3 regions of the Knoellia sp. AC549 genome follow, and region 3 is predicted to be linked to each of the others. Evidence: predicted binding sites of a transcription regulator. Region 3 holds the regulator's gene; each other region holds the start of a gene.
What was found. Region 3 encodes HrcA, which represses chaperone genes, less so after heat shock. Its sites were predicted from a motif close to TTNGCACTCGNNNNNNNCGAGTGCNAA; they were not measured.
Positions count from the first base shown of each region.

Region 1: a site for HrcA is predicted at 3,314-3,340, ahead of groL (chaperonin GroEL). Genes of this name have one in related genera too.
Region 2: a site for HrcA is predicted at 3,032-3,058, ahead of groES (co-chaperone GroES). Genes of this name have one in related genera too.

Region 1 covers NZ_OZ409890.1:2,392,168-2,400,070, forward strand. The annotation lists gene ACZZ98_RS11710 (ArsI/CadI family heavy metal resistance metalloenzyme) at 1-61, shown strand, start outside; gene ACZZ98_RS11715 (aquaporin) at 58-729, shown strand; gene ACZZ98_RS11720 (HAD family hydrolase) at 851-1,528, shown strand; gene ACZZ98_RS11725 (DUF3263 domain-containing protein) at 1,632-1,931, shown strand; gene ACZZ98_RS11730 (hypothetical protein) at 1,935-2,399, shown strand; gene ACZZ98_RS11735 (hypothetical protein) at 2,488-3,168, shown strand; gene groL (chaperonin GroEL) at 3,469-5,106, shown strand; gene xylA (xylose isomerase) at 5,225-6,412, opposite strand; gene ACZZ98_RS11750 (ROK family protein) at 6,472-7,725, shown strand; partial or broken gene ACZZ98_RS11755 (ABC transporter ATP-binding protein) at 7,815-7,903, shown strand, end outside.
Region 2 covers NZ_OZ409890.1:2,553,271-2,561,173, reverse strand. The annotation lists gene ACZZ98_RS12540 (GH92 family glycosyl hydrolase) at 1-632, shown strand, start outside; gene groL (chaperonin GroEL) at 822-2,441, opposite strand; gene groES (co-chaperone GroES) at 2,581-2,874, opposite strand; gene ACZZ98_RS12525 (GNAT family N-acetyltransferase) at 3,141-3,971, shown strand; gene ACZZ98_RS12520 (SpoIID/LytB domain-containing protein) at 4,037-6,256, shown strand; gene ACZZ98_RS12515 (THUMP-like domain-containing protein) at 6,247-7,485, shown strand; gene ACZZ98_RS12510 (PfkB family carbohydrate kinase) at 7,596-7,903, opposite strand, start outside.
Region 3 covers NZ_OZ409890.1:130,651-138,553, reverse strand. The annotation lists gene ACZZ98_RS00680 (tyrosine-protein phosphatase) at 1-84, opposite strand, end outside; gene ACZZ98_RS00675 (ornithine cyclodeaminase family protein) at 103-1,041, opposite strand; gene hemW (radical SAM family heme chaperone HemW) at 1,087-2,313, shown strand; gene ACZZ98_RS00665 (SDR family oxidoreductase) at 2,419-3,186, shown strand; gene ACZZ98_RS00660 (DUF4870 domain-containing protein) at 3,316-3,837, opposite strand; gene ACZZ98_RS00655 (DUF3097 domain-containing protein) at 4,019-4,891, opposite strand; gene hrcA (heat-inducible transcriptional repressor HrcA) at 4,962-5,993, shown strand; gene dnaJ (molecular chaperone DnaJ) at 6,089-7,219, shown strand; gene ACZZ98_RS00640 (16S rRNA (uracil(1498)-N(3))-methyltransferase) at 7,331-7,903, shown strand, end outside.

The DNA.
Region 1 (7,903 bases), 2.3 Mb from region 3:
CGCCTCCCTCGAGGTCATCGACGCGTCCGGACCAGGTGCGCAGTCCGGCTGCTGCGTGTGACCCCGCTTTCTCGGGCGCTCGCCGCCGAGGCCGTCGGCACTGCTGGGCTCCTCGCGGCGGTCGTCGGCTCCGGCATCATGGCGCAGCGCCTGACCGATGACGTCGGCGTGCAGCTCCTCGCCAACGCCCTGGCCTCCGTGGCTGCCCTAGCGGTCCTCATCGCCGTCCTCGCGCCGGTGAGCGGAGCCCACTTCAACCCCGCTGTCTCGCTGGCCCAGGCGGTCCGAAGCGACCTCCCCTGGTCCCGACTTCCGGGGTATGCCGTGGCGCAGGTCGCCGGGGGAGTGCTCGGTGTCGCGGTCGCGAACCTGATGTACGACCTTGCGCCACTGCACCTCTCCGACAAGCCCAGAGCCGGTGTGGGGCAGTGGATCGGCGAGGTGGTCGCGACGGCCGGCCTCGTCCTGGTGGTCGGTCACGTGAGCCGTGGAGGTCGGGGCCACCTCGCGCCGGGCCTGGTGGCTGCCTGGATCTTCGCGGCCTACTGGTTCACCTCCTCGACCTCGTTCGCCAACCCGGCCGTCACCATCGCCAGGATGTTCAGCGACACCTTCGCCGGCATCGCACCCGGTGGTGTCCTGCCCTTCGTCCTCGCCCAGGCGACAGGCGTCGCGATCGGACTCGGCGGCATACGCCTGCTCGTCCTCGACCCTCAGGAGCCCTCATGAGCGCGTGCCCCGTCGTCGACCCGCTCGCCAGCCCCGGCATCGAGCCCACGTCCGGGCTCGCCTCGTGTGCCTCAGGCAGACCCATTCGTCTGCGTGGGACACACGAGGCGAGGATGGGGGCGTGACGACACCGCGCTGGCAGACCATCTTCTTCGACCTCGACGGCACTCTCGCCAACACGATCCCGCTCATCGTCGCGTCCTACCAGCACGCCTTCCGTGAGGTGCGCGGCGAGGAGATCGACGAGGTGCGGGCCCGCGCCTGGATCGGCCGGCCGCTTCTGGCGGCGCTCCTCGAGGAGGACCCCGAGCGCGGGCACGACCTCGACAGCACCTACCGCGAGTGGAACCTCGCCAACACGGCACGCCTCATCGAGCGGTATGCCGGCGTGCCCGAGATGCTCGCGACCCTCACCGAGGCTGGCGCGAACCTTCACATCGTCACCAGCAAGCGCACCGAGACGGCGCGCCTGGCGCTCGAGGCGGTCGGCATCGACCACCTCATCGACGTCGTCGGCGCCCTCGAGCACACGACGAAGCACAAGCCGGACCCCGAGCCGCTGCTCGCTGCCGCGGCCAGGGTCGGTGTCGACCCGACGACGGCGGTCTATGTCGGCGACGCCACCGTCGACATCCTCGCGGCCCGGGCGGCCGGCATGTCCGCCGTGGCCGTGACGTGGGGCGCAGGCGAGCGTGCCGCGCTGGAGGCGACCGACCCGGACACCGTCGTCGACACCGTAGACGAGCTCACGGCATACCTGCTGAACGGGGCCCCTGTGACCCCTGGGGCGCCTGAGTAGCCACCTCCCAGGCATGTCCAGCGGACACGCCGACCCTAATGACAGGCGTGTCATTCGCCCGTTAGGCTGGCGGTCGCAGCCGTCACACCAGAAGGGTCGAACCGTGAACGCCGTCCACGAAGAGCAGTCCGCAGCATCCAGTGTCGAGGGGCTGACCGACCGTGACCGCCGCATCATCGACTTCGAGCGCCAGTGGTGGAAGTACGCCGGGTCCAAGGAGTCGGCCATCAAGGAGCTCTTCGACATGAGCCCGACCCGCTACTACCAGGTGCTCAACGCGCTCATCGACAGCGCCGTCGCCCTCGAGCACGACCCGATGCTCGTCAAGCGCCTCCGCCGCCAGCGCGCGACCCGTCAGCGCGCGCGCTCGGCCCGCCGCCTCGGCCTGCAGCCGCAGGGCTGACCCGTGAGCGAGCTCGACTGGAGCACCCCCGATGGCCTCGCCGCTATCCGGGACCACCTCGCCGCCAGGATCGAGGGCTGGCGCCCTCCGGTCGCGTATGCCGTGGGGCTGAGCTCCGCGTCCAGCTCGGCCGAGCTGGACTTCGGACACATCAACGCGCCGGGCGGGCGCCACGGTCTGCCCGCGGTCATCCTGGCCACGGTGCTGGGACACGACGGGTCCACCGCGACCCTCGAGCTGACCACCTCGCAGCTGGCCGCCGCGGTGGAGTCCCTGGAGCCCGCAGAGGCCTGCACGGAGCTCGACCACCCGAACCTCGCCGCGTGGCGGGTCGCCCTCGCCGAGGCGCAGTCCAACCCGGCGCGCACCCTCGTTGCCGTCTTCGTCGCCGATCTCGATGACCCGGTGTCCTCCGAGGCTGACGGCGCGATGCGCGCGACGTTCGAGGGACACACTCCCGCCCTCTGAGCACTGAGGCAGCAGGCCGCACATCAGACCTCGGTCGGAGGCGGCCTCACCCTGCGACGGATGTGCCCGCGGAGCTTCCCACGAGATCATGGAGGACATGGCGGGGCAGAACTTCGAACTCAGGTATGCCGGTCGGGACCATCGACTCGAGGTGACGGACGCCGGCATGAGCCGGCGCTACGCCTGGACCTGTGCGGGTTCTCCGGTCGCGGAACGGACGTCGATCGACGACCGCGTCACGCTCAAGCCGAGCGATGAGGCTCGGTCCGCGGGGAGGGGTGCGCGCGGGCAGATCGTGGTCCGCGCCGGGCTGACCGGGGTGAAGCGGGCGACCTTGGTGGTGGATGCCGTCGAGATCGACCTCGTGCCCGAGTCGGGCTCGCCAGCGGCTCGCCGCGAGGAGCGGATCCGTGCTCATCCACGCCGGCACATCGTGCTGCACACCACGGCCGCGCTCGCACGGGTCCTCATCCCCATACTGTTCGCCGGCCTGGTCATCTCGTGGCTGCCCGACTGGGATGTGCCGGGACTTCCCGTGCCCGACGTCGACCTGCCCTCGATCCCATGGCCGTCGGTCGACCTGCCGTCGATCCCCTGGCCGGACTGGGAGCTGCCGGGCTGGGTGCGCTTCGTGGTGGACAAGGTGAAGTACGTGTGGCCGGTGCTGCTCGCGGCCGCCGTCGCGCGCCACGAGGTGAAGCGTCGTCGGAAGCAGGACCAGCGCCGCTCCGCCCTGGAGCGCCGACGCCGGGTCGAGGACGACGGCTGAGCAGGGGCGTGGGGCGCCTCCGCAGTGAAAGGTGGGCGGACGGCATACCGCCTGCGGTGTGCATTCCGGCGGAAGGGGTGGGCAACGCACCGACGTCGCCGGATCGGGCGTTTGCACTCTCCACGCGAGAGTGCCAATAATGGCGTTAGCACTCTCCTCAAGTGAGTGCCAAGCCTGAACATCACACGGCCAGACCGATGAGGGTCGGCACGCGCGCAGACCTGAAGCGCGCTTCGCCGGTCCGTCCGTCGCGGGCATCGCCTGGCCACACCTTCGATTCGCGTGGGAGGAACCACCCGAATGGCCAAGATCATCGCTTTTGATGAAGAGGCACGCCGCGGGCTCGAGCGAGGAATGAACATCCTCGCCGACGCCGTCAGGGTCACCCTGGGCCCCAAGGGCCGCAACGTCGTGCTGGAGAAGAAGTGGGGAGCCCCCACGATCACCAACGACGGTGTGTCCATCGCCAAGGAGATCGAGCTCGACGACCCCTACGAGAAGATCGGCGCCGAGCTGGTCAAGGAGGTCGCCAAGAAGACCGACGACGTCGCCGGTGACGGCACGACGACGGCGACCGTCCTCGCCCAGGCCCTCGTCAAGGAAGGCCTGCGCAACGTTGCTGCCGGAGCCAACCCGATGGCGCTCAAGCGCGGCATCGAGAAGGCTGTTGCGGCCGTCTCCGAGGAGCTGCTCAACAACGCCAAGGACGTGGAGACCAAGGAGCAGATCGCTGCCACCGCCTCGATCTCCGCAGCTGACCCCCAGATCGGCGAGATGATCGCCGAGGCCATGGACAAGGTCGGCAAGGAAGGCGTCATCACCGTCGAGGAGAGCAACACCTTCGGCCTCGAGCTCGAGCTCACCGAGGGCATGCGCTTCGACAAGGGCTACATCAGCCACTACTTCGTCACGGACACCGAGCGCATGGAGGCCGTCCTCGACGACCCCTACGTGCTCGTCGTCAACTCGAAGATCTCAGGCATCAAGGACCTGCTGCCGCTGCTCGAGAAGGTCATGCAGTCCGGCAAGCCGCTGCTCATCATCTCGGAGGACCTCGAGGGCGAGGCCCTGTCGACGCTGGTGGTCAACAAGCTCAAGGGCACCTTCAAGTCGGTTGCCGTCAAGGCTCCCGGCTTCGGTGACCGTCGCAAGGCCATGCTCGCCGACATCGCCATCCTCACCGGTGGCCAGGTCATCTCCGAGGAGGTCGGGCTCAAGCTCGACACCGCTGAGCTCGACCTGCTCGGCACCGCTCGCAAGGTCGTCGTCACCAAGGACGAGACGACCATCGTCGAGGGCGCAGGCGACGCCGACCAGATCCAGGGTCGCGTCAACCAGATCCGCGCCGAGATCGAGAAGTCGGACTCCGACTACGACCGCGAGAAGCTCCAGGAGCGCCTCGCCAAGCTCGCCGGTGGCGTCGCCGTCATCAAGGCGGGCGCGGCCACCGAGGTCGAGCTCAAGGAGCGCAAGCACCGCATCGAGGACGCCGTGCGCAACGCCAAGGCTGCCGTCGAAGAGGGCATCGTCGCCGGTGGTGGCGTCGCCCTCCTCCAGGCGGGCAAGGCTGCGTTCGACAAGCTCGAGCTCGAGGGTGACGAGGCGACGGGCGCCAACATCGTGCGTGTCGCGATCTCGGCTCCGCTCAAGCAGATCGCCATCAACGCGGGTCTCGAGGGTGGCGTCGTCACCGAGAAGGTCTCCAACCTCGAGTCGGGTTGGGGCCTCAACGCCGCGACGGGTGAGTACGTCGACCTCATCGCCGCGGGCATCATCGACCCGGCCAAGGTGACGCGTTCGGCGCTCCAGAACGCCGCGTCGATCGCCGCCCTGTTCCTCACCACCGAAGCGGTCATCGCGGACAAGCCCGAGAAGGCTGCTCCGGCGATGGGCGGCGGCGGCGACGACATGGGTGGCATGGGCGGTATGGGCTTCTGATCTCCTGATCAGACCCATCCGGCAGACGCCGACGAAGGGCGGTCCCCCGAACGGGGGGCCGCCCTTTCGCGTCCCTCGGCGCCGATGCCGTCGACTCCCGCGAGGAGAAGCCGGGGGCTCAGCCGATGAGGTGTTCGACCGCGAGCTGGTTGAGCCGGACGAAGCCGAAGTCGCGCTCGGCCGCCTTCTCCGCGTCGAAGCCGTCATCGGTGGCGAGGAACTGCTCGATCGTCTCGCCCTCGTCCAGGGTGGGCCGAGCGAGGTCGAGCACGCCGGCATACGTCATGGCCTCCTGGACGCGCGTGTCGGCGCGGAACGCCCTCGCCTTCTCGGCGAGGAGGAGGTAGGACGACATGCACGCCTTGGCCGACTCCCACACACCGTCCATGTGCTCGGTGCGCGACGGCTTGTAGTCGAAGTGCCGCGGTCCGGTGTAGTGCGGTCCGTCCGGGACCCCGGGGAAGCCGTTCTCGACGAGGTCGACGGTGAAGAACGCCGACATGAGGTCGCCATGACCGAACACGAGGTCCTGGTCGTACTTCAGGCCGCGCTGGCCGTTGAGGTCGATGTGGAAGAGCTTGCCGCTCCACAGGGCCTGCGCGAGCTGATGGGTGTAGTTGAGGTTGGCCATCTGCTCGTGGCCTGTCTCGGGGTTGAGCCCGACGATGTCACCGTGCTCGAGCTCGGCGATCATCGCGAGAGCGTGGCCCACGGTCGGCAGGAGGATGTCGCCGCGGGGCTCGTTGGGCTTGGGCTCGAGGGCGATCCTGAGGCCGTAGCCCTTGTCCTTGATGTAGCCGGCGACGGTGTCCAGGCCTTCCTTGTAGCGGTCGAAGGCGGCGTGGAGGTCCTTGCTCCCGTCGTACTCGCTGCCCTCGCGGCCGCCCCACATCACGAAGGTCTCGGCGCCGAGCTCGGCGGCCAGGTCCACCGCTCCCAGCACCTTGCGCAGCCCGAACCGGCGCACCGAGCGGTCGTTGCTGGTGAGCCCGCCGTCCTTGAAGACGGGGTGGCTGAACGTGTTGGTGGTGACCATCTCGATGACCAGGCCCGCCTCCTCGGTGGCCTGCGCGAGTCGCCCGACCCGCTCGTTGCGGGTCTTCTCGTCGGCGTCGAAGGGGAACACGTCGTTGTCGTGGAACGTGATGCCCCAGACGCCGAGCGCGGCGAGCTCCTTGACGTACTCCCAGGGCTCGAGGGCCGGTCGCGAGGCCGAGCCGAACGGGTCGATGCCCGTCCAGCCCACCGTCCAGAGGCCGAACGAGAACTTGTGCTCGGGGGTGGGGGTGAGTGACGTCGTCGTCATGGAGGAGCTCCTTTGTGTTTTGCAGCAAAACTAATGAGGCGATCGCCTAGTGTCAAGAGGTGCCTCCCGCCCTTCCTGCCCGCCGCGCCGTCGGTGCGGGTCCGGCCGCGGTGGCGGTGGACGGGCTGCGCGCTGCCAACCTGGCCAGAGTCGTCTCCGCAGTGCTCGCGGCCGAGGCTCCCCCCACCCGCGCAGACGTCGCCACGGCGATCTCGGTGACCCGGGCGACCGCGTCCCGCCTGGTCGACGAGCTCCTCAGGGGGAGGGTGCTGGCGGAGCTGGAGGTTGGTTCGCCCGCGCCGAGCGGTCGTGGCACGGCCCGACGGGGGCGCCCCGGCACGCCGCTGGTCGCACGTGCTGGGCATCTCGCCGCCCTGGGGCTGCAGGTCAACGTCGGTCACCTCGCCGCTCTCGTCGTCGACCTCTCGGGGGCGGTCCTCGTCGAACGGATCGAGCAGAGCGACTTCACGAACTCAGTTCCGGGAGAGGTGCTTTCGCGCCTGTCCCTCCTCGCGGGCGAGGCGATCGAGGCGGCCCCATCCGATCTGCGCCTCGTCGGCACCGGCCTCGCCGTCCCCGGCATCGTCGCCGCAGACGGGGTGCTGCTGCGCGCTCCGAACCTCGGCTGGTCCGACGTCGCCATCTCGGAGCTCCTCGACACCGAGTCCCTCGGCGCCGGCGGGCTCACGATCGGCAACGAGGCCGAGCTCGCAGCCGCAGTCGTGCGACTCGACCGGCCAGGTCGCTCGAGCGGTCTGACCGACTTCATCCATCTCTCCGGCGAGATCGGCATCGGTGGCGCCATCGTCATCGACGGTCGGGCGCTCCCCGGCCGACACGGATGGGCCGGCGAGATCGGGCACGTCAGCGTCGACCCGCACGGCCCCGCCTGCGCCTGCGGGTCAACCGGGTGCCTTGAGCTGTATGCCGGAAAGCGCGCCATGCTTGCCGCTGCCGGCCTGCCCCCGGAGACGCCGGCGGCCGAGCTGGGGGAGCGGGCCCGCGGGGGAGACGTCTCGGCTGTCGCCGCGGTGGAACGCGCAGCGTGGGCGCTCGGTCACGCCCTGGCGGCAGTCGTCAACGTGGTGGACGTCCCCGTCGTCGTCCTCGGCGGCCACCTGAGGGAGGTCGCCGACCTCGTCGGTCCGGCAGTCGAGCTGACCCTGGGTCGACGCGTCCTGTCGTCGGGGTGGGCGCCCCCGACGGTGCGGGTGGCCGGTCCTGATCCGGCACCTGGCGGTCTCGGTGCGGCCTACCTCCAGCTCCAGCGCGTCATCGACGACCCGGTGCGTTGGCTTCCGGTTGTGGACTGAGGGCCTGCCCTGTGTCGGGGTCGACTCAGGGTCCGCTCGGGGGAGAAACCCACAGCGCGTATGCCGTCCGCCCACCTAGCGTGGTCGCCATGACCACTGACCTCGCTCCAGAGCGCCGCGCCACCACCGCGCCGGCGCAGGTCGCCGCTCGCGTCACCGACCTCGTCAAGATCTATGG
Region 2 (7,903 bases), 2.4 Mb from region 3:
TCGCCCCGGGTGCCACGAAGCTGAGCCTCATCGGCACGGCCACCCAGCGCAACCAGGACACCGTCGGCACGGTGACGTTCACGGACGGCACCACCACGGCATACCCGATCCAGTACGGAGACTGGTGTGGCTCGGCCCAGTTCGGCAACACGATCGCCGTCGAGATGACGTCGAGGCTCAACGGCACGAGCACGGACGGCTGCCACCTCAAGCTGTTCGCGACCGCGCCGCTGACCATCCCCGCGGGCAAGACCGTGGCGTCGGTGACGCTGCCGACCCAGACGGGTGACCCCCGCTCGGCCGGTCGGATCCACGTGTTCGCGGTCGCCGACAACGGCGCTCCGATCACCGTCACCCCGGCGACGGGCGCGACCGCGAAGGCGGGTGTCGCCTCCTCGGTGACGCTCGGCACGGTCACCGGTGGCGTGCCGGCGGCAACGGGCTACACCGCCCGCGTCGCCTGGGGCGACGGCAGCCCCACCACGGACGCCACCGTGACGGTCGCTGGCGACGGCACGGCCACGCTCACCGGCTCGCACGCCTGGGCGACTCCCGGGACCTACACGGCCCGCGTCCTCGTCGGTGACAGTCGCAACGACACGCTCGCGTCGGTGACGGTCACCGTCACCTGACACTCGGGCGGGCGGAGCATTATCGGGTCACCCGATAATGCTCCGCTCGACCCCGGCTGGCATCCGGGGTCAGGCGGGACAAAGTCGGGTCAAGCACCTGCAGAAACGCGTATGCCGCGTGCTCCCCCTGTACGGGAGCACGCGGCATACGCGTTTCTTGCGGTTGGGCCGTGAGGCCTCAGGTCAGGCTCAGTGCGAGTGGCCGTGGCCGCCGCCGTGGCCGGCACCGGCTTCCTCGTCGACCTTCTTCTCGACGACGAGCGTGTCGGTGGTGAGGACCATCGACGCGATCGACGCGGCGTTGCGCAGCGCGGAGCGAGTCACCTTGACCGGGTCGATGACGCCGGCCTTGACGAGGTCCTCGTACTCACCGGTCGCGGCGTTGAGGCCCATGCCCGGCTCCAGCTCGGAGACCTTGGCGACGGCGACGTAGCCCTGGAGGCCGGCGTTCTCGGCGATCCAGCGCAGCGGCTCGGCCGCGGCCTTCTGCACGATGGTGGCGCCGACCTTCTCGTCACCTTCGAGGCCCAGGGTGTCGATGACCTTGACGGCCTGGATGAGAGCGGAGCCGCCACCGGCGACGATGCCCTCCTCGATGGCCGCGCGGGTCGCCGAGATGGCGTCCTCGATGCGGTGCTTCTTCTCCTTGAGCTCGACCTCGGTGTGGGCACCGACCTTGATGACGCAGACGCCACCGGCGAGCTTGGCGAGGCGCTCCTGGAGCTTCTCGCGGTCCCAGTCGGAGTCGGTGCGCTCGATCTCGGCCTTGATCTGGTTGACCCGGCCGGTGACCTCGGAGGAGTCGCCCGAGCCGTCGATGATCGTGGTCGTGTCCTTGGTGACGACGACGCGGCGCGCCTGACCGAGGACCGTGAGGTCGGCCTGGTCGAGCTTGAGCCCGACCTCCTCCGCGATGACCTGGCCACCGGTGAGGACGGCGATGTCCTGGAGCATCGCCTTGCGGCGGTCTCCGAAGCCCGGAGCCTTGACGGCCACGACGTTGAACGTGCCGCGGATCTTGTTGACGACGAGCGTCGACAGTGCCTCACCGTCGATGTCCTCGGCGATGATCACGAGCGGCTTGCCCGACTGGACCACCTTCTCGAGGATCGGGAGGACATCGGCGATCGCCGAGATCTTGCCCTGGTTGATGAGGACGTAGGCGTCCTCGAGGACACCCTCCATGCGCTCGGGGTCGGTGACGAAGTAGGGCGAGATGTAGCCCTTGTCGAACTGCATGCCCTCGGTGAACTCGAGTTCGGTGGAGGCGGTCGAGGACTCCTCGACGGTGATGACGCCGTCCTTGCCGACCTTGTCGAACGCGTCGGCGATCGTGGCGCCGATCTCCTTGTCCTGGGCGGACAGGGAGGCGACGGACGCGATCTCGTCCTTGCCGTCGACCTCACGCGCGGTCTCGAGCAGCTTCTCCGAGACGGCGTCGACCGCCTTGTCCATGCCGCGCTTGAGTCCGGCCGGAGCCGCACCGGCGGTGACGTTGCGCAGACCCTCGCGGACCATGGCCTGGGCGAGGACCGTCGCGGTCGTCGTGCCGTCACCGGCGACGTCGTTGGTCTTGGTCGCGACCTCCTTGGCGAGCTGTGCGCCGAGGTTCTCGTAGGCGTCCTCGAGCTCGATCTCGCGGGCGATGGTCACGCCATCGTTGGTGATCGTGGGGGCGCCCCACTTCTTGTCGATAACGACGTTGCGGCCCTTCGGACCGAGCGTCACCTTGACGGCGTTGGCGAGGGCGTCGACGCCACGCTCCAGCGCCTTGCGGGCGGAGTCGTTGAACTCCAGTTCCTTGGCCATGTGTGTCCTTCAGTAGTCAGTGGTGGTGCGTTGCCGGGCAGAAGCACGTATGCCGTGGGCTCACCGTGGGAGGTGGGCCCACGGCATACGTGGTGGTTCAGAGCGAATCAGGACTCGTTCAGCCTGTGCTCTTGGATGATCAGGAAACGACGGCGAGGACGTCGCGCGCGGAGAGGATGAGGTACTCCTCGCCGCCGTGCTTGACCTCGGTGCCGCCGTACTTGCTGTAGATGACCTTGTCGCCGACGTTGACGTCGAGCGGGACACGGTTGCCGTTGTCGTCGATGCGACCGGGGCCGACCGCGAGGACCTCGCCCTCCTGGGGCTTCTCCTTCGCGGTGTCCGGGATGACGAGACCGGATGCCGTCGTCTGCTCGGCCTCGAGCGACTTGATGACGATGCGGTCCTCGAGCGGCTTGATGGAAACCGACACTGTGTGACCTCCCCTTTGGGATGAGTCGAAGGTGGACAGATGAGCTGCATAGTGCGCAGAACTGTGGATCCGACACGCCGTCGCGGGGGTCGAGCCGGTCCGCCTGCGCTGGCACTCACACCGGGCGAGTGCCAACGACCCAAATCTAGGTCGCCGGTTAGCACTCGGTCAACTCGAGTGCCAAAGGTTGTCCTCGTGTTCGCTGAGGGCGCAGGGCGGGGGAAAAGCGTTTGCGGCCCGGCCGCGCGAGGGCAAGGGTCACCACCATGACCGACATCGACGCCCCCGCCCTGCTCCAGGCCTACGACGACCAGCTCCGTCGCGAGGCCGAGGTCCCCTCGGCGGTGAGTGTCGCCGAGCTCGGTCCACTGGTCCTCGCGACCTACGTCGGCGGGCGGGGGTTCGTCACCTACCGCGAGCTCGGCACCGCGGCCGGGCCTGCGACGGAGGCGTCGGTTCGTGCGCTCGTCGCGGCCGTCCTCGATCACTACCGGGCGGCCCCGGAGATCACCGCAGTCGAGTGGAAGAGCCGGGGACACGACCACGCGCCGGGCCTGCACGACGCCCTCGTCGACGCCGGGTTCGAGGCGGAGGAGACCGAGTCGGTGATGATCGGCGACGCGGCCCTGCTGGCGCTCGACCTCGCGCTCCCGGCCGGCGTCACGGTGCGCGAGCTGCACGACGAGGCAGACGTCCGGGCCATGGTCGACATGCAGTGCGAGGTGTTCGGCGACGACCCGACCGAGACCGAGGCGCACTACGAGCAGATCATCCACCGGTTCCGCACCCGCACCGACATGGAGCTCTGGGTCGCCGAGGAGGCAGGCTCGATCGTGAGCGCCGGCCGCCTCGAACCGGTGGAGGGCACCGACTTCGCCGGCATCTGGGGTGGGGCCACGAGGCCGGAGCACCGCGGTCGCGGCATCTACCGCGCCCTGACGGCTGCTCGCGCCCGTTCGGCCATCGCGCAGGGCAAGAGGTGGATCAACAGCGACTCGACCGAGTTCTCGCGCCCGATCCTCGAGCGATCCGGTCTCGTCAAGGTGTCGACCACGACGCCCTATGTGTGGAAAAGTGCCAGCAGCACGACCGTCTGATCGACACGGGATGCGTGGGCACGTGGACTGCCTGTCGTCGCCGCACACTGGGGAAAGCTGATCCTATGAACCGTCTCACCTCGGTCGCGGCTGCGGCGGTCCTTCTCGCGGCCCCGATGACCGCTGCGGCGACCACCTCGTCCGCAGTGGTTCGGGACTCGGCGGCGCGTCCGGCGCAGCTGCCCCGGGTTGCGGTCTCGGACGTGTCGGTCTCCGAGGCTGCGGTGGCCGACACGTTGGCCACCCAGCCCGGCCGTGAGGGCGCGGCAGCTGCGACCACCGGGGCCGTTGCCACAGCCACGGTCGCGGCGACGGCCCCGGTCGTCGGGCTGACCGGGCGGGGCTTCGGCCACGGGCGTGGGATGTCGCAGTGGGGTGCGCGCGGCGCGGCGAGCCAGGGGCGCACCGTGGCCCAGATCCTCGACTTCTACTACCCCGGCACAACCACGGCCAGCATCGGCAACCCCGAGGTCCGGGTGCGGATCACCGGGATGGGCAGTGGCCCCACCGTGGTCGCGGGCGAGCCGGGCCTGACGGTCACCAACGGGACGTGCACCGCCTCGCTCGCACCCTCGAACGCCGTCTCCTGGCGTGCCAGCCGGACGACGGCCGGCTGGAAGGTCGAGGGCTACTACACCAAGTCCTCCGGGTCCACCGGCTGGTGGCCCCTGGCGACGAGCTGCACCGGCTTCTCGACGGCCAAGCACCTCACGTTCGTGGGCGACGGCTCGCTGGCCGGCTCGGTCCTGACCCTGCGGACCCCGTCGGGCAACCGCGCCTACCGCGGTGGCCTGCGGGCGACTCCGGTGACGTTGCGGGGTGGCACCACCGTCAACACCTTCGGGACCGTCAACGTCCTCGCGATGGACAGCTACCTGCGCTCCGTGGTGCCGGCGGAGATGCCGGCGTCCTGGGGTCTTGAGGCCGTCAAGGCCCAGGCCGTCGCAGCGCGGTCCTACACCGGCGCGCGGCTCGGCAGCCCGGACGGCTTCGACATCTGCGACACCACGGCCTGCCAGGTCTATCCCGGCCTGACCAGCTCCAACCCGGAGCACCCGAACTCCGACGCCGCGGTCACGGCGACGAGCGGGCAGGTGCGCAAGTACGGCACCGCCATCGCGCACACGGAGTTCAGTTCGACCAACGGCGGCCAGGTCGTCGGCTCCTCGGTCCTCTACCAGGTCGCCAAGGCCGATCCCTACGACGGCGTGTACGCCGAGGCGCCCGACACGTGGTCCTACCTGACCATGCCGGTGACGGCGATCGAGAATGCCTGGCCGAGCATCGGCACGTTCCGCTCGATGACGTTCTCCCGGGACGCCAAGGGCGCCTTCTTCGGAGGGCGGGCCACCTCCGTCGTCCTCACCGGCAGCGCGGGCACCCGCAGCGTCGGCGCCGAGACCTTCCGCAGCACCCTCAACCTGCGCTCCACCTGGTTCATCCCGGTGGGCTCCTCGGTCGGGACCGACTTCGCCGGCAACGCCTTCTCCGACCTCGTCGCCCGGGACGCCAACGGAACCCTCTGGAACTACCACGGCAACGGTCGAGGCGGCCTGCTGCCCAGGTCGGCCATCGTCACCAACTTCCCCGCCTCACCCGAGATCGTCGCGCCGGGAGACTTCTCGGGGGACGGCATGCCCGACCTCCTGACGCGTTCCACGTCGGGAACCCTCACGCTGCACAAGAGCGACGGCACCGGCCGCATCGTCTCGAGCAGAAGCATCAGTGACGGCTGGCAGGGCGTCGACACCCTCCTCGCACCCGGCGACCTCGACGGCGACGGGCACGTGGACCTCCTGGCGCGCGACACCGCCGGCACCCTGTGGCTCCACCGCACCAACGGCGCCGGAACCCTCCTGCCCAAGGTCAGCAAAGGCTCCGGGTGGCAGGACTACCGCGAGCTGGGCGCAGTCGGGGACTTCGACGGAGACGGCGGTCCGGACCTGGTCGGCAACCACCGGACGGGTGCCCTGCACCTGCTTCGGTTCTCCGCGAGCGGGACCTACCTGGGCAAGCGGCACGTGACCTGGGGCAGCTTCACCGCCCTCTCCGGACCCGGCGACTTCAACGGCGACCGCCGCACGGACCTGATCACCCGAGACGGCGGCGGGCGGCTGTGGGCCTACCTGGGCGACGGCACGGGCGGTGTCAGCTCACGTGTCCGGATCGGGTCGGGGTGGCAGGCGATGACCTTCGGTGAGCGAGCTCCTTCTCGGGTGCTCGTTCCCCGAGACTCGCGGGACGAGCGGCGGTCGCGAAGTGAGAGGCTGGGCCAGTGGACGTGAGCACGGTGAGGGCGCTGACTGCCCCCGAGGGACAGGAGCTCCTCCGCTCGCTCCCTCCCTACAACGGCTCCTCCGCCCTCACCCTCCAGGACCAGCTCCGCCGTGCGGGCCACCCACCGGAGCTCGCGGCCGCCGCCCTGACCCAGCAGCGCCTGCGCGCCAAGGCGACCGCGAAGTTCGGGGAGTTCGCCTCCGACATGCTCTTCACCCCCGACGGCCTCGAGCAGGCCACGCGGCTCGAGGTCGCAGTCGCCCACGCACACCGGTTCAGCCGGGCGAGCCTGGCGACCGTCCACGACCTCGGCTGTGGGATCGGGGCCGACGCCGTGACCCTGTCCTCCCTCGGTGTGACCGTGCGCGCCGTCGACTCCGACCCGGTCACCGCTGCCGTCGCCGACGCCAACCTGCGGCCGTGGCCGGACTCGCGCGCCCGCGTCGGTCATGCCGAGGACGCGGAGTTCGGGGTCGACCCGGGCCGTAACCGGGTCGGTGCCTGGCTCGACCCGGCACGCCGCACCCGGGGGGTCGCCGACATCACCGGTCGGACCCGGCGGACCTTCCGGCTCGACGAGCTCTCGCCGTCGTGGGACTTCGTCCAGCAGGTCGCCGCCGCGGTTCCCGCCACGGGCGTCAAGCTCAGCCCGGGCTTCGACCATGCCGCGATCCCCGACGGCGCCGAGGCCCAGTGGACCTCGTGGGCCGGCGACGTCGTCGAGTGCGCGCTCTGGTGGGGACCCCTCGCGACGACCCCGGGTCGCACCGCCCGGGTCATGGGGCCGGACTCGACGCCGGTCGTCGTCACCGAGTCGATGTCGGACCCCGTGCCACCCACCGCCACGTCCCTGCGCGAGGTGGGCGGCTGGCTCCACGACGTCGACAAGGCCGTCATCCGGGCGGGCCTCGTGGGAGCCGTGACCCGGGCCACCGAAGGCACGGAGTCGGACGAGGGCACCGGCTACGTGCTCACCTCACGCAACGTCTCGCTCGCCTACACCCGGCGGTATGCCGTCCACGAGGCGATGCCCTTCGGCGTCAAGACCCTGCGTGCCTGGCTGCGCGAACACGGCATCACCGGGCTGACGATCAAGAAGCGCGGGGTGCGGCTCGATGACGAGCAGCTGCGGCGCGACCTCAGGATCGGCACCAAGGCCGGTCGTGGTGAGCAGGCCACGGTCGTCCTGACCCGCGTCGGAGGCTCCCCCGTCGCCCTCATCGTCTCCCCCGCGTAGACCCTTCGCAGCAACACTGCTGTTCGCCGCAGTCCCATCCGCGCTTCGCGCGCTGAGCGCACTGCGCGCTCCCGCCAGGCCCAGCCAGCGGCGAACAGCAGTATTGCCGCTCATCCCCCCAGCGCGGGGTCGGGTTGGGCTCCTGGGTGGCGGACGGCGGCTGCTCCTGCTGCGAGGGCGGCCTGCAGGGCGGCCTCTCGGTCGGCGCCGGTGGCGAGGGCTGCTGCGAGGGCGCCGCAGAAGGCGTCTCCGGCTCCGGTGGTGTCGGCGACCTCGGCCAGTGGGACGTCATGGGCGGGGGCGGTGTCGCCGTCCCAGGTGACGCCGTTCGCGCCGAAGGTGACGAGGAGGGACCGGGGCTCGGCACCGGACTCGGCGAGCGCGACCATCTCGTGCTCGTTGGCGACCACGGGGTCGG
Region 3 (7,903 bases):
GACGCCCTCGAGGTGGATCCACCGGTCGGTCGCGGGCCCGTCCGGGAGCGCGTCAGGGGTCGGGTGCTCGCTCGGGTCGGTCACCTCGCCATCGTAGGTGGATCACAGGGCGACGAACTGACCTGCGCCTGTCGCCTCGGCCCGGTCGGCGACGGCGCTCGCCACCACGAGGTCGCTGATGCCGGTGCCGAGGTTCTGGACGACCAGCCGACCGTCGGGGCGGGGCGCGTGGAGGAGGTGCCCCGTCCACGCCGTGGGCGTCGGGTAACCGTCGAGCTTGCCCCGCACTGCCCGCACCGCCGCGAACTGCGGGAGGTGATCGGCTGCCAGGACGGCGCTGTCGGCGAGGTCGGCGCCCACCGAGCTCGCGTAGTCGATGGGCAGGAGGAGGGCGTCCTCGCGCGGCCAGGTCAGCGGGATGGCCATGTCGGTGAGCCCGATCGACAGCCCGGTGATGACGACGGCCTTGTCGCGGACTGCTGCCTCCCGCGACGGACAGGCCACGACGCGTATGCCGGGTGCGACCGCTTCCGTCTCCCGTGCCAGGGCGTCCATCGCCTCACGGCGGCGCGCCCAGACATGGACCTCGGTGTGCCCCAGGGCCTCGAGGACGCGGAGGTGGGAACGAGCCTGGAGGCCGGCCCCGAGGTAGGCGATGGGGCCGTCGTCATTTGCGAGGGCGCGCACACAGGCGCCCGTCACGGCGGCTGTCCGGATGGCCGTGAGCTCATGCGCCGGCAGCAGGGCGAGAGGCACACCGGTGGTCCCGTCATTGACGAGCATGACGCCGCTGGCCGACGGCAGACCGCGGACGGGGTTGTCCGGCACGATGCTGATCCACTTGCAGCCCAGCAGGTTTCGCTCGGGATAGGCCGCAGGCATGGCGTTGGCGAACATGCCGGGCGAGGTCCGCACAGTGGGCTTGGGCGGGACGTCTGCGCGGCCCTCCGCCAGGGCGCAGAGCGCGTCTGCGACGAGGTCGACCACCTCGACCAGGGGCGGGAGGCAGGCGCGGACGTCGTCGTCGGTGAGGATGCGCACGAGCGCCAACCTACGGGGAGGCGCGGGGATGGGAGGATCTGCAGCATGCCCCGCCTGCCCGATGGAGACCCTGCCCCGGACTCGGGGGAGCTGCCGGCCGGGGCGCTGGAGTCGCTCGGCAGGCGCCCGTTCGGCATCTACCTGCACGTCCCGTTCTGCCGGGTCCGCTGCGGCTACTGCGACTTCAACACCTACACGCTCACCGAGCTCGGGCCGGGCGCCAGCACGTCGACGTTCATCGACACGACCCTGGCCGAGCTCGACCTCGCGCAGGCCCTGCTCGGGGAGTCGGCCCCGCCCGTCGACACGATCTTCGTCGGTGGTGGAACGCCGACGATGCTTGCCGCAGCCGATCTCGTGAAGGCCGTGGACGGCATACGGCAACGTTTTGGGTTGGCTGACGACGTCGAGGTGACGACCGAGGCCAACCCCGACTCGGTCACTCCGGACTCGCTGCGCGAGCTCGCCGACGGCGGGTTCACGCGCATCTCGCTCGGCATGCAGTCGGCCGTCCCGCACGTCCTCGCGACGCTGGACCGGACCCATGACCCCGCCGGTGTGGAGAAGGCGGTTCGCGCTGCGCAGGATGCCGGGATGGTGACGAGCGTCGACCTCATCTACGGCACGCCGGGGGAGTCGATCGACGACTGGCGACGCAGCCTCGACCAGGCGATCTCCCTCGAGTCAGAGCACGTCTCGGCCTATGCGCTCGTCGTCGAGGAGGGGACCAAGCTGGCTGCCCAGGTGCGTCGTGGTGAGGTCGCGCGGCCCGATGACGACGACGAGGCGACGAAGTACGAGATCGCCGACGAGGTGCTCTCTGCCGCCGGCTTCGACTGGTACGAGGTGAGCAACTGGACGCGGACCCCGGCCGGTCGGTGCCGGCACAACGACGGCTACTGGACCGGCGGCGACTGGTGGGGCGTGGGTCCCGGTGCCCACAGCCACGTCGGCGGCGTGCGTTGGTGGAACGTCAAGCACCCCAGGGCGTATGCCGGCCGGCTGGCCGAGCGCCTGTCACCTGCTGCTGGGCGCGAGACGTTGACTGCGGAGCAGGTCCGCGACGAGCAGGTGCTGCTGCAGGTGCGGGTGTGTGACGGCCTCGGGGTCGATGACCTCGACGAGGTCGGTCGACTCGCTGTCGCAGGGCTCGTCGCCGACGGGCTGGTGGACGGGACGGCGGCAGTGCGCGACCGCCGGGTGGTGCTGACGTTGAGGGGCAGGCTCCTCGCCGACACCGTGGTGCGCCGTCTCCTCGGCGTCGACTCCTGAGTCCGTGACTCCCCCAGGGCGGGCGCGGATCCGGCGCCGTGCCGCGGATCGCTCCGCGCCCCCGCGCCGGATCCGCGCCCGACTCGCGGCCCTAGGGTGGCGCCCATGACTGCCACGAACCTGCGCCGGCTCGAGGGCCGCACCGCCATCGTCACCGGCGCCAGCCGCGGGATCGGCCTCGCCATCGCCGAGCGCCTCATCTCGGAGGGCGCACGCGTGTGCGTCACCGCACGCAAGCAGGAAGCGCTCGACGCGGCCGTCGCTGCCCTGGGGGGTCCCGACGTCGCCATGGCCGTCGCTGGAGGGGCGGACGACCCAGCCCACCAGGACGAGGTACTGGCCATGGTGGCCGACACGTTCGGCCCGGTCGACCTGCTCGTCAACAACACCGGGATCAACCCGGCATACGGACGGCTCGTCGACCTCGACCTCGACGCGGCCCGCAAGATCGTCGAGGTCAACTGCATCGCCGCGCTCTCCTGGATCCAGAAGGCTGTCGCCGGTGGTCTGGAGGAGCGCGGGGGCGCGATCGTCAACGTCTCCTCGGTGGCGGGCGTGCGCCCGGCGCCGGGCATCGGGTTCTATGGCGCGAGCAAGGCGATGCTGACCCACCTCACCGAGGAGCTCGCCGTCGAGCTGGGGCCGACGGTGCGGGTCAACGCCGTCGCCCCGGCGGTGGTGAAGACGCGGTTCGCCACGGCGCTCTACGAGGGCCGCGAGGAGAAGGTGGCCGCGGGCTACCCGCTCGGTCGGCTGGGCGTGCCCGAGGACATCGCCGGCGTCGTGGCGTTCCTGCTGTCGGACGACGCGGCCTGGATGACCGGCCAGCTCGTCGTCGTCGACGGTGGCCTGCTCCTCAATGGCGGCGTCTGACCGCTCCAGCCCGTCGGTGCCGGCCTCCTCGCACATCGCGATGGGCGCTCAGTCGGGACTTCGTCCCGAACGCACCCATCGCGATGTGTGGCGGAGCCGGTCAGTGTGGGCTCGTGCCCTGTCAGCGACTCACTTGACGAACTGCGGGGTCAGCGGCGGCGACCACTGCTGGCCCTCGTTGGCGCGCATGGCTCCGATGACGTGGAGCACGAACGCGAAGGCCAGGGCGAGGAAGTAGGTCGCGAAGCCCACGAGGAGCAGCATCAACGGGAACGAGACGAGCAGGAAGATCCCGGTGATGATCTGGATGTTGAGCGAGTTCGCTGCGTGCTGGCGCACGAAGTCACCCCGGTCCTTGTACATCACGTAGATGACGAGCGACCCGACGAAGCCGAGGAGCCCGGCGCTCAGCACCATGGCGATGAGCGGGATGAGGTGGGCGAACATGCCCCACTGGCGCTGCTGGGCCGGGTCGAGGACCTGCGGCTGGGCGTGGGCCACGGGCTGGCCGGGGTACGCCTGGCCGGAAGCGGGCTGCTGGTAGGGCTGTTGGTAGGGCTGCTGCGGGGGAGGCGGAGGCTGCTCGCCGTGGGAAGGCGGGAGCTGGCGCGGGTCGTGGCCCTGCGGGACTTCGGGGTGCGGGGTGGTCATGGTGTCCTCCTTCAGGGGACGGGATGCTGTCACCCAGTCAAACCCCTTCCGAACCCGGTTCATCCCCACTTCGGGGTGAGATCAGGGAGAGGTCAGGGGTGACCCTGCTGCGGAGGGCGGGCCGAGGTCACCGCTCTACCTGGGCCGGCATACCCGGGTTGGTCGCAGGGAACTGCGTCCCTCAGGGCGCGGTGACGAAGTCGATGAGCTCCTCGACCCGGCCCAGCAGCGAGGGCTCCAGGTCGGCATAGGAGCGCACCGTGCCGAGGATCTGCTTCCAGGCACGGGCGATGTCGGCCTGCTCCGCGTGGGGCCAGCCGAGGTGGGCGCAGATGCCGTGCTTCCACGACGTGCCGCGCGGGATCACCGGCCACTGCTCCATGCCGAGGCGCTCTGGGCGGACTGACTGCCACACGTCGACGTGCGGGTGGCCGACGATGAGGACGTGCGGCGCGAAGGGCTTGAGTCGCGAGGCCGCGTCGACGACGCGGGTCTCCTTGGTGCCCGGGACGAGGTGGTCGACGAGCACACCCATACGTCTGCCCGGCCCCGGGGCGAAGTCACGGATCGCGGCCTCGAGGTCATCGACGCCGTCGAGCATCTCGACGACGACACCCTCGACGCGCAGGTCGTGGCCCCAGACCTTCTCGACCAGCTCGGCGTCGTGTCGGCCCTCGACGAAGATCCGGGACGCGCTCGCGACCCGGGCCGGGGCGTTCGTCACGGCGCGTGAGCCGCTCGCCGTGCGTGAGGCGGTGGCGCGGGCGGCCGTGAGCCTCGCGTCGGCGGCGGTGGACGGCCTGGTGAGCGTGACCGGCGAACCGTCGACGTGAAACCCCGGTCCGAGCGGGAAGGCCTTGGTCCGGCCGCGACGGTCCTCGAGGTGGACGACGTGGATGCCTCCGGCCTTCTCCACGCGGACCACTGCGCCCACCCAGCCGGTCTCGACGTCCTCCACGACGACACCTAGCTCGGCGGCGAGGGGGACGGACCGGCCACCGCGAGGGGCCTTCCAGTCGCCGGAGAGCACGTCCCGGCCGTAGCGATCAGTCACCTGCGCGAGGGTAGACGTAGAATTGGCACTCACCAAGGATGAGTGCCAGTGAGGACGGAAGGTGTCGGTCATGAGTGATGAACGTCGGCTCGCGGTGCTGCGCGCCATCGTCCAGGACTACGTCGAGACGTCCGAGCCCGTCGGCTCCAAGGCGCTGCTCGAGCGTCACCGGTTGGGCGTCTCGGCGGCCACGGTGCGCAACGACATGGCGGCGCTCGAGGAGGACGGCCTCATCGCAGCTCCGCACACGAGCGCCGGACGCATCCCGACGGACGCGGGCTACCGCTTCTTCGTCGACCGTCTCAGCGGGGTCAAGCCGCTGAGCGGTGCCGAGAAGCGCGCCATCAGCACCCTGCTCGACGGTGCCATCGACCTCGACGACGTCGTCGACCGCACCGTGCGGCTCCTCGCCTCGCTGACCCGCCAGGTCGCGGTGGTCCAGTACCCGTCGCTCACCCGTTCGTCGGTCCGGCACATCGAGCTCGTCCCGATCGGCGGCTCCCGTCTGCTCGTCGTGCTCATCACGACGACGGGACGGGTCGAGCAGCGCGTCCTCGAGACGGGCATGGACCTTACCGAGCCCGCGGCCGAGCGCATGCTCGCGTCGCTGCGGTCCGACGTCAACGGTGCCACGGTCGGCAAGACGCTCGCCGACGCGGCCGGTGGACTCGGTGAGCTGCCGACCCAGGTCGACCCGGGCGCCCGGGGTCTGCTCGCTGCCATCGCGGCCGAGCTGACCGAGGTCCTCGTCGAGCAGCGCGAGGAGAGGGTCGTCATGGCCGGCGCCTCCCACCTCGTGCGGGCCGGAGAGGACTTCCCCACCTCGATCGGGCCGGTCCTCGAGGCACTCGAGGAGCACGTCGTCCTCCTCAAGCTCCTCGGCACCGTGACCGAGCAGGGAGACGCGGTCGCCGTGCGCATCGGAGCCGAGAACCCGTATGCCGGGTTGCAGTCGACCTCGCTCGTCACCTCCGGCTACGGCGCGGGGAGTGACCTCGTGGCCGGGCTCGGCGTCGTCGGTCCGACGCGCATGGACTACCCGACGACCATGGCGGCCGTCCGAGCCGTCGCCACCTATGTCAGCCGCATCCTCGCCGACTGAGCACCGACCGACCACTCACGACCACTGCCTGACCGCCTGCTTGCCCCAACCCGACACGTGACCCCACCAGCCCCCAGCGAAGGACGTCCACCGAAGTGAACGACTACTACGCCGACCTCGGCGTGGCCCGCGACGCAACCGCCGACGACATCAAGAAGGCCTACCGCCGCGCAGCCCGCAAGCTCCACCCCGACGTGAACCCCGGCCCCGAGGCCGAAGAGCAGTTCAAGAAGGTCTCGCAGGCCTATGACGTGCTCTCCGATGCCGAGAAGAGGCGCAACTTCGACATGGGGGCCGACCCGTATGCCGGCGCTGCCGCCGGCTTCGGGCAGGGCTTCTCGTTCAGCGACGTCATGGACGCGTTCTTCGGGCAGGGGGCCGGTCAGGGCCAGGGGCAGGGACCGCGATCACGCCAGGCCCGTGGCCAGGACGCCCTCGTCCGTCTCGACCTCGACCTCGTCGACGCGGTCTTCGGCGCCGAGAAGGAGCTCGTCGTCGACACGGCCGTGGGGTGCTCCACGTGCCACGGCGCAGGCACCCAACCGGGCACCGGCACCCGCACGTGCGACGTGTGCCGCGGGCAGGGCTCGATCCAGCAGGTGCAGCGCAGCTTCCTCGGCCAGGTGATGACGTCTCGCCCCTGCGTGAACTGCCAGGCGACCGGTCAGGTCATCGAGGCACCGTGCTACGAGTGCTCCGGCGACGGACGCGTGCGCACCCGCCGCAGCCTGACGATCCGCGTTCCCGCCGGCGTCGACACGGGCACGCGCATCCAGCTCGCGGGCGAGGGTGAGGTCGGCCCCGGCGCCGGTCCTGCCGGAGACCTCTACGTCGAGGTGGCCGTGCGCCGCGACAAGCGCTTCCAGCGCCAGGGCGATGACCTCCACGCCACGCTCGAGCTCCCGATGACCGCAGCCGCACTGGGCGCCACCGTGCCGTTCGAGACCTTCGACGGCGTGAGCGACCTCGAGGTCCACCCCGGCATCCAGTCCGGCGAACAGATCCTCCTGCGTGGCCTGGGCGTCACCCACCTGCGTGGGTCCGGACGCGGCGACATCATCATCCACGCCATGGTCCAGACGCCGACCCGGCTCAGCCACGAGCAGGAGGGCCTGCTCCGCGAGCTGGCCCGGCTCCGTGACGAGGAGAAGCCGACCGGTCGCATCGCCAACCCCACCGAGGGTTCGCTCTTCGGCAAGCTCCGCGACGCCTTCAAGGCCCGCTGATCCCATGTCCTGCACGCCTCCGAATGGCATGTGGCAAGGCACGCTCAGTTGCTCCTTCGTCGCAAACGCGTGCCTTGCCACATGCCACTCGTCGGTCGACGGGGTGGCGGTGTGACCCTGCACCTCTATCTCGTGGCTCCGGGCTCGCTCGACGCGACTCGGGCTGGGGATGTCGTCGTGCTCGACGGGGCCGAGGGGCGGCATGCGGCGACGGTCAAGCGGACCCAGCCCGGCGAGGGCATCCGGCTGTCCGACGGCGCCGGTCGGGTGGTGACCGGTGTGGTCGAGTCGGCCGGGCGTGACCGCCTCACCGTGCGCGCCGACGCGGTCGACGACGTGCCCGAGCCGAGCCCTCGACTCGTCCTCGTGCAGGCACTGGCCAAGGGCGACCGTGACGACCAGGCGATCGAGGCCGCGACCGAGCTGGGGGTCGACGAGGTCGTCCCGTGGCAGGCCAGCCGCAGCATCGTCCAGTGGCGGGGCGACAGGGGCGCCAAGGCGTGGGCCAAGTGGGACGCCGTCCTCGCCGCCGCGACCAAGCAGTCCCGTCGACCCCGACGACCCGTGCTCTCACCGGCGGCCACCACCCCTGCAGTGGCGGTGCGGATCGCGGCCGGTGCCACGGCATACGTCCTCCACGAGGACGCGGACGAGCCGCTGGCCACCCTGACCCTTCCAGGCGAG